DNA from 3 places in the Ectobacillus sp. OTK genome. Region 1 is predicted to be linked to each of the others. Evidence: riboswitches for the same ligand, from Rfam matches in the RefSeq annotation. Region 1 holds a riboswitch; each other region holds the start of a gene.
What was found. A riboswitch is a leader RNA that binds a small molecule or an ion and turns the genes downstream of it on or off. The one in region 1 is predicted to bind S-adenosylmethionine.

Region 1 (2,264 bases):
AGAGCGTGCCGTGCCTGCTTGTTTTCAAGCACGGCATTGTAAAAAAACAAATCTATGCGTTTCAGTCAGTAGACTTTATTTACAATGAATTGCAAAAACTCGACATATTTCCTAAGAAATAAGAAGAAAATGTCGAGCTGTTATTAAAGGGTTGTTTCGCGAACGGATGGAAAATATATACAGAACCTGTTCGCGAGGAGTGATGGAAATGACGTTGCAAGCATTGTTGCAGTCATTTGCGGATTACGCAAGCACACAATATCATTTAGAGCCGCTTCTGCCTTTGGAGGAAAAGGTCATTTGTTTTCGGTTTAGGGGAGAAAGCTGCTCTTTAAAAATGTCACGCCATGAAATCACATTGTCGGAAGGATTGAACGGAACAGACACGATTACATTTCGGAAAGAAGAGGACTTGCATAGCTTAGTAAATGGTCTTGTTCGGCTGCAGCTGCTATTAAGGTGGAAGGGAACAGAGTATATGGGATCATATCGAACACTTTTACTAGCAGAGTCGCTGTTTCATATATGCAAGCCATTAGAAAAGGGAGCGTAAATGCTCTCTTTTTTTATTGTTTATTCATATTTTTGAAAAGTTTTAAAAATAGTAAATTTTCTGTATTTTTTAAGACGAAAACCTATTGGCATCGTGGAATAATTTGTTTTGAAGTTTTCTAAAAATAATAAATCATTATCATTGACATAAATATGCGAGATTGATAGAATGACAATCATGTGATAAAAAAACAAATCAGATTATTTATGTCTGATGTGCTCTTATCAAGAGAGGTGGAGGGACTGAGCCCAATGAAGCCCGGCAACCGTCAACATGTGTTGAAATGGTGCCAATTCCTGCGAAGCGAATGCTTTGAGAGATGAGAGGGAAGGATACGCGACGATTGTTCGAAAACCTTTCTGCTCATCTGGAGCGGAAAGGTTTTTTTTCTGTAGGATAACGACTGAATGAAGAGGTGAGAAGATATTGATTCTACTAGAGAACGTTCAGAAGATCTATCGTTCGAAAAGCGGAACAGTTACTGCTGTTCATGATGCAAATTTAGAAATTCGCCAAGGGGAAATCTTTGGCATTATCGGATATAGCGGAGCAGGAAAAAGTTCGTTACTACGTATGCTAAATCAGCTGGAGAAGCCGACTTCCGGCCGTATTACAGTAGCAGGACGTCTAATTTCTGCGATTCAAGGCAAGGAGCTGCGCAAGGCCCGTCAAGAAATCGGGATGATTTTCCAACACTTTAATCTTCTATGGTCAAGAACGGTTCGTGAAAATATTGCATTTCCATTAGAAATTGCAGGGGTGTCCAAGGAAGAGCGCCAAAATCGCGTTGATGAACTAATTCGTCTTGTTGGGTTAGAAGGAAGAGAGGATGCGTATCCGTCCCAGTTAAGCGGGGGACAGAAGCAACGTGTTGGAATTGCTAGAGCCTTGGCAAATAATCCAAAGGTTTTGCTTTGTGATGAAGCAACATCTGCTCTTGATCCGCAAACGACAGATGCTATTTTGGATTTGTTAGTGGACATTAATGAAAGGCTCGGCTTGACAATAGTGCTGATTACCCATGAGATGCATGTAATTCGCAAAATTTGTCATCGAGTGGCTGTTATCGAGAGCGGGAACATCGTGGAACAGGGAGAAGTTCTTGAGGTATTCAAGCATCCTAAACATGTAACTACAAAAAAGTTTGTGCAACAAGTCACTGAACCGGATGAAGCGAGAGAAACAATTGAACAATTGCTGCATCAGTATCCAGATGGGCAGATTATTAAGTTAACGTTTGTTGGTGATGCTGCGGAGAAGCCTCTTATTACGGATTTGGTTCGTCATTTCGAACTGGATGTTAATATTTTGCAAGGGAAAATTTCCCAAACGCAAAAAGGCTCCTATGGGACATTGTTTGTTCAGCTTCAGGGCAAGAATGAGGAGATTGCAAGGGCCATTGCTTTTATTCAAGATAAGATGGTAGAAGTTGAGGTGGTCGAATATGCAAAATGAGTGGTTAGAGCTAATTAAATTGGAAAAATTAATCGATGCGACGCAAGAAACGATTTATATGACAGCTATTTCAGTCGCAGCCACATTTATTTTAGGGCTGGCGCTAGGATTGCTTTTGTTTTTAACTGCTAAAGGAAATATGTGGGAAAACAAGGCTGTTAATACGATTATTGGGTTGTTTGTAAACGTATTTCGTTCAATCCCATTCATTATATTGATTGTATTGCTTATTCCTTTTACTAAATTGATTGTAGGA
Region 2 (2,264 bases), 950 kb from region 1:
TATATTCTACTTCTGTTGGAAGCTTTGTTTGATTTAATAAAGAAATAAAGTCGCCCTTCCATTCTACAGACTGAGGAATCGCTAATACTGTGCTCATGCTTGTACTTCCTTTCTTTGTTCCGCTGCTGTAAACTGTGTGCGGAAAATATCAAGGGCCGGTTCCTTTGCAAGAAGCAGCGCTCTGCCAAGACGAAGCGCATGACGCTTTGCTTCTAAACGAGCCTCTTTGTCAGCAATGCCATCTAAGTCAGCTACATGCGCCAAACCGATTGTACGGCGGATTGTTTCACAGCCTGCAAATCCGACCGCATCGCGGAAGATGTTTTCAAGTACGACCTCCAGCCACTCCGGAGCAGCATTCACGTAAGCATCTGCGCCCTCTGTTTGCCACAGCGCTGTAAAGGTTTGCGAAAATACCTTCCAAGTATTCTCAACATGCCAGAACAAAATCTCACGCTTTGCCTTCTCACGAGAGATTGCATTCATCAGCAGGTTTGCGAAAAATTGTCCCAAATCAAAACCGATCGGCCCGAACGTGGCAAACTCAGGATCAATCACCTTCGTTTCAGACGCAGTTGCAAAAATACTTCCTGTATGCAAATCGCCGTGCATTAATGCCTGTTTATTCGTTAAAAACTTATATTTATATTGTGCCGCCTGCAGCTTTAACTCTCTGTCGTTCCAAAGCTCCTCAACCGCTGGCTGCAGCTCTGGCTCAAAGTTGTTTGTATTGTAGTTTCCAAACGGATCCGTAAAGACTAAGTCCTCCGTAATTTTAGATAAGTCCGGATTCACAAATTTCCCTTCTAGCACGCGTTTTTCTTGTGCTTCCATACCGAAGTCAGATGTGTAAAACAAAGTTTTCGCCGCGTACATTCCGATATGCTCAGATAATAACGGATAATCCTCGCCGTCGATGAGCCCCTTGCGCGCAATTGTCATGCGGGATAAATCCTCCATAACAGTAATCGCCATTTCCTCATTATGATAGAAAACCTCCGGCACAAGCTCCGGTACATATTTCGCTGCTGTTTGCAGCGCATTGCTTTCAATCGTCGCGCGGCGAAGAGAGAGCGGCCAGCTTTCGCCGACAACCTTTGCATATGGAAGGGCCTGTTTAATGATAATTCCCCTCTCTTCACTTGTAATGTGGAACACCAGGTTTAAATTACCGTCTCCGATTTCATTGCACGTTAAGAGCGCATCTTCTTCAAAATATCCGTGCTGCTTTGCCAGCTCGACTGCAGTTTCTACTGTTAATGGTTTATATGTCATCGTAATAGCCCCCCTAAATTAGTATTCGTAAATAAGGGGTTTTCCATAAGAAAAACCCCTTTCGTTAACGAAAGAGGTTTGAAAGCATTCTTCTCCCCTCTTATCTGTCAGAAAGTTTCTCTTTCTGCTGGAATTAGCACCGTGCCTTACTAGGCGCCACGTTTGCGCCCCATTTCACAATGGTATTACGGCCGGTTGCTGGGCTTCATCGGGCCAAATCCCTCCGCCTGCTCTTGATAAGAGTATATATGATTGTCAGAAAATTTTAAGATTCTGAAAAGAATATACAGTTCAAAGATAGGAAAGTCAATAGCTTTTCTGCTATTTTTACTTGTATAAATCTGGACGGCGATCCTCAAAAACTGGAATGCCGCGACGCACCTCAGGGATTTTCGCAAAATCAAGCGTACCAACGAGCGTTTCGGCTTCTTCTCCTGCCTCCGCTGCAATTTCGCCCCAAGGATCAATGATCATGGAATGCCCCGCAAACACATTGTTTGGATCACTTCCAGCGCGGTTGCATGCCACGACGTAGCATTGATTTTCAATCGCGCGTGCCGTCAGCAATGTACGCCAATGCGCAAGACGCGGCAGCGGCCATTCCGCAACGATAAACAGCACCTCTGCTCCCTTCGACGTATGCACGCGCAGCCACTCAGGAAAACGAATGTCGTAGCAAATAAAGCCGGCGCATAGCACATTGTCGATTGTGAAATGCCCTGCGTCGCTGCCAGATGCTAAAAACTTATGCTCATCCATCAGCTGGAACAAATGCACTTTACTGTACTCGCCGACAAGCTCGCCGCTTCGGTCGAACATATACATTGTATTTGTTACGCCATCGTCCGTACGCTTCGCAATCGAACCGCCGACGATGTTTACGCTATACGTTTTTGCCCAATCACTCATTACCTTCTTTGCATGTACTCCGTCAACATCACCAAGCACATCAAGACGCGTTAAATCATATCCGGTTGTCCAAAGCTCGG
Region 3 (2,264 bases), 690 kb from region 1:
AGGACCAAGACGACAATTGAGACCCACAACATCCGCTCCTTGCTCAAGAAGCTCCGCTAAAATCGTTTCTGCATATGTTCCGCTTTGCGTAAGTCCTGCTTCGTGCAAAGCAAGCTGCGCAACAATCGGTACATTCGTTTCTTTTCGTAAAATACGGAGCGCGTGCAGCAGCTCTGTTTCATCGTAAAACGTTTCAAGCAAAAGGCCGTCTATCCCTTCTCCAAGCAAGGCATTTGCCTGCTCCATCAGCATAAACTCACGTTCTACCTCATTAATTGTAACACCGCCGATATGCTTCATACCGCCGATTGTACCAATAATCAATGTGTCTTTATTAGCCGCTTGCTTCGCATTTTGTACAGCTGCACGGTTAATGCGGGAGACTTGGTCCCCTAAGCCGTGCATGCGAAGCTTTCCTTCGTTTGCTCCGTACGTATTCGTTTGAATGACATCCGCGCCAGCTTCTACATATTGCCGATGAATATCAATAATTCGCTCCGGATCCGTTACGTTTAACTCCTCAAAGCAGCTTTGCAAGCCATGTGAATATAAAAGTGTTCCCATCGCACCGTCCCCGAGCACGATGCCTCCCTTTAATCTATCTAATAGCCTCAATCTCTTCCCCTTCTTTCTCTAGTCAATATATGTGCAATTCCGTTCCCGGAAGGAAAATGCTACTACGAAAAGCGCAAGCGCCCTGCTTAGCTAGGACAGGCAAACAACCCACGCACAAAACGCCGTAGTTCGGGCGAAGCCGATTCACAGAAGCGTTCCGTGTGTTCTTTACCGTGAAAGGCGCTTTTGGCCTTTACGGCAGGCAGGTTTCCTCTTCTAAGGGCTAGCTGTGCAGACACCGCCTAATTCTTATTAAAAAACCCCCTCTTCACACAGAAAGAGGGGGTTTCATGTCCCTCTTATCATCCAGAACAGATTCGTTCTGCAGGTGTTAGCACCGTTTCAAGCATACAAACTTGAAGGTTGCCGGGCTTCATCGGGCCTTTCCCTCTGCCTCTCTCGATAAGAGCATTATATTTTCATCTAAGGTTATGATAACATAGAATCGGCATTATCGTATTCATATAGCAAATCCCAATTTTCACTTAATTTAGCATGTGTACCTCAGTTAAGTCAATGGCATTTTTTGAAATCAAAGAATTTACGGAAGATTATAAAAAGGGAATTGATTTTTATAGTGCATTTAGTATAAATTATATAGAGGATTTACAATTTTATAATTTTTCTCTTATCCAGAGAGGTCGAGGGATCTGGCCTGATGACGCCTCAGCAACCATTAACACATAGTTAAAAAGGTGCTAACTCCAGCAAATTCTAACAGAATTTGAGAGATAAGAAGGTATTCGCGCCGCGCACAAAGCCTTCTTTCACAAAAAGAAGGCTTTATTTGTTTATTTAAGGAGGACTCTATCATGTATTCACAAGAAACGAAACTAGCTCAAATTGGAAACCGCAGCGAAACGGCTACAGGAGCAGTTAATCCACCTGTTTATTTTTCTACTGCTTATCGTCATGAAGGAATTGGACAATCTACTGGCTTTGATTATATTCGCACAGGAAACCCGACAAGAAAAATTTTGGAGCACGCTATTGCTGATCTAGAAGGCGGCGATCAAGGCTTTGCATGCAGCTCTGGTATGGCTGCCATTCTTGTTGTTCTCTCTCTGTTTAAAACAGGAGACGAAATGATTGTATCTAAAGATTTATACGGTGGAACGTACCGTTTATTTACAGAGCATGAAAATAAATGGGGTGTTCGCTTTAAATATGTTGATACGCATAACCTAGCGGAAGTGGAAGCGGCAATTTCCGAAAACACAAAGGCTGTATTCGTGGAAACTCCTACCAATCCTTTAATGGAAGTAACTGATATCTCCGCTGTCGCAAAAATCACGAAAAAACATGATCTTCTTTTAATTGTAGATAACACATTCTATACGCCAGTGCTGCAGCAGCCTATTTTACTTGGTGCAGACATTGTCATCCATAGTGCTACAAAATACTTAAGCGGACATAATGATGTATTAAGCGGTTTGATTGTGGCAAAAGGCGAGGAGCTATGTCAGCAAATTGGTTATTACCATAACGCATCTGGCGCTGTATTAAGTCCGTTTGATTCTTGGCTTGTGATTCGCGGGATGAAAACATTGGCTCTTCGTATGAAGCAGCATGAAGCAAACGCAAAAGCGATTGCGGCATTTTTAGAAGATGCTGACGGCATTACAGATGTCTTATATCCAGGAAACGGA

Region 2: linked by a shared signal. The riboswitch ahead of mtnK (S-methyl-5-thioribose kinase) and the one ahead of AC6HZ4_RS24435 (methionine ABC transporter ATP-binding protein) in region 1 are both predicted to bind S-adenosylmethionine.
Region 3: linked by a shared signal. The riboswitch ahead of AC6HZ4_RS20955 (methionine biosynthesis PLP-dependent protein) and the one ahead of AC6HZ4_RS24435 (methionine ABC transporter ATP-binding protein) in region 1 are both predicted to bind S-adenosylmethionine.

Annotation. Positions count from the first base shown of each region.
Region 1 is NZ_AP048547.1:4,911,991-4,914,254, reverse strand. It holds gene AC6HZ4_RS24445 (thioredoxin family protein) at 1-122, shown strand, start outside; gene AC6HZ4_RS24440 (hypothetical protein) at 209-553, shown strand; SAM riboswitch class I at 772-879, shown strand; gene AC6HZ4_RS24435 (methionine ABC transporter ATP-binding protein) at 980-2,008, shown strand; gene AC6HZ4_RS24430 (methionine ABC transporter permease) at 1,998-2,264, shown strand, end outside.
Region 2 is NZ_AP048547.1:3,962,641-3,964,904, forward strand. It holds gene mtnA (S-methyl-5-thioribose-1-phosphate isomerase) at 1-97, opposite strand, end outside; gene mtnK (S-methyl-5-thioribose kinase) at 94-1,275, opposite strand; SAM riboswitch class I at 1,373-1,518, opposite strand; gene AC6HZ4_RS19600 (carbon-nitrogen family hydrolase) at 1,603-2,264, opposite strand, start outside.
Region 3 is NZ_AP048547.1:4,223,110-4,225,373, forward strand. It holds gene AC6HZ4_RS20950 (bifunctional homocysteine S-methyltransferase/methylenetetrahydrofolate reductase) at 1-615, opposite strand, end outside; SAM riboswitch class I at 912-1,024, opposite strand; SAM riboswitch class I at 1,241-1,353, shown strand; gene AC6HZ4_RS20955 (methionine biosynthesis PLP-dependent protein) at 1,428-2,264, shown strand, end outside.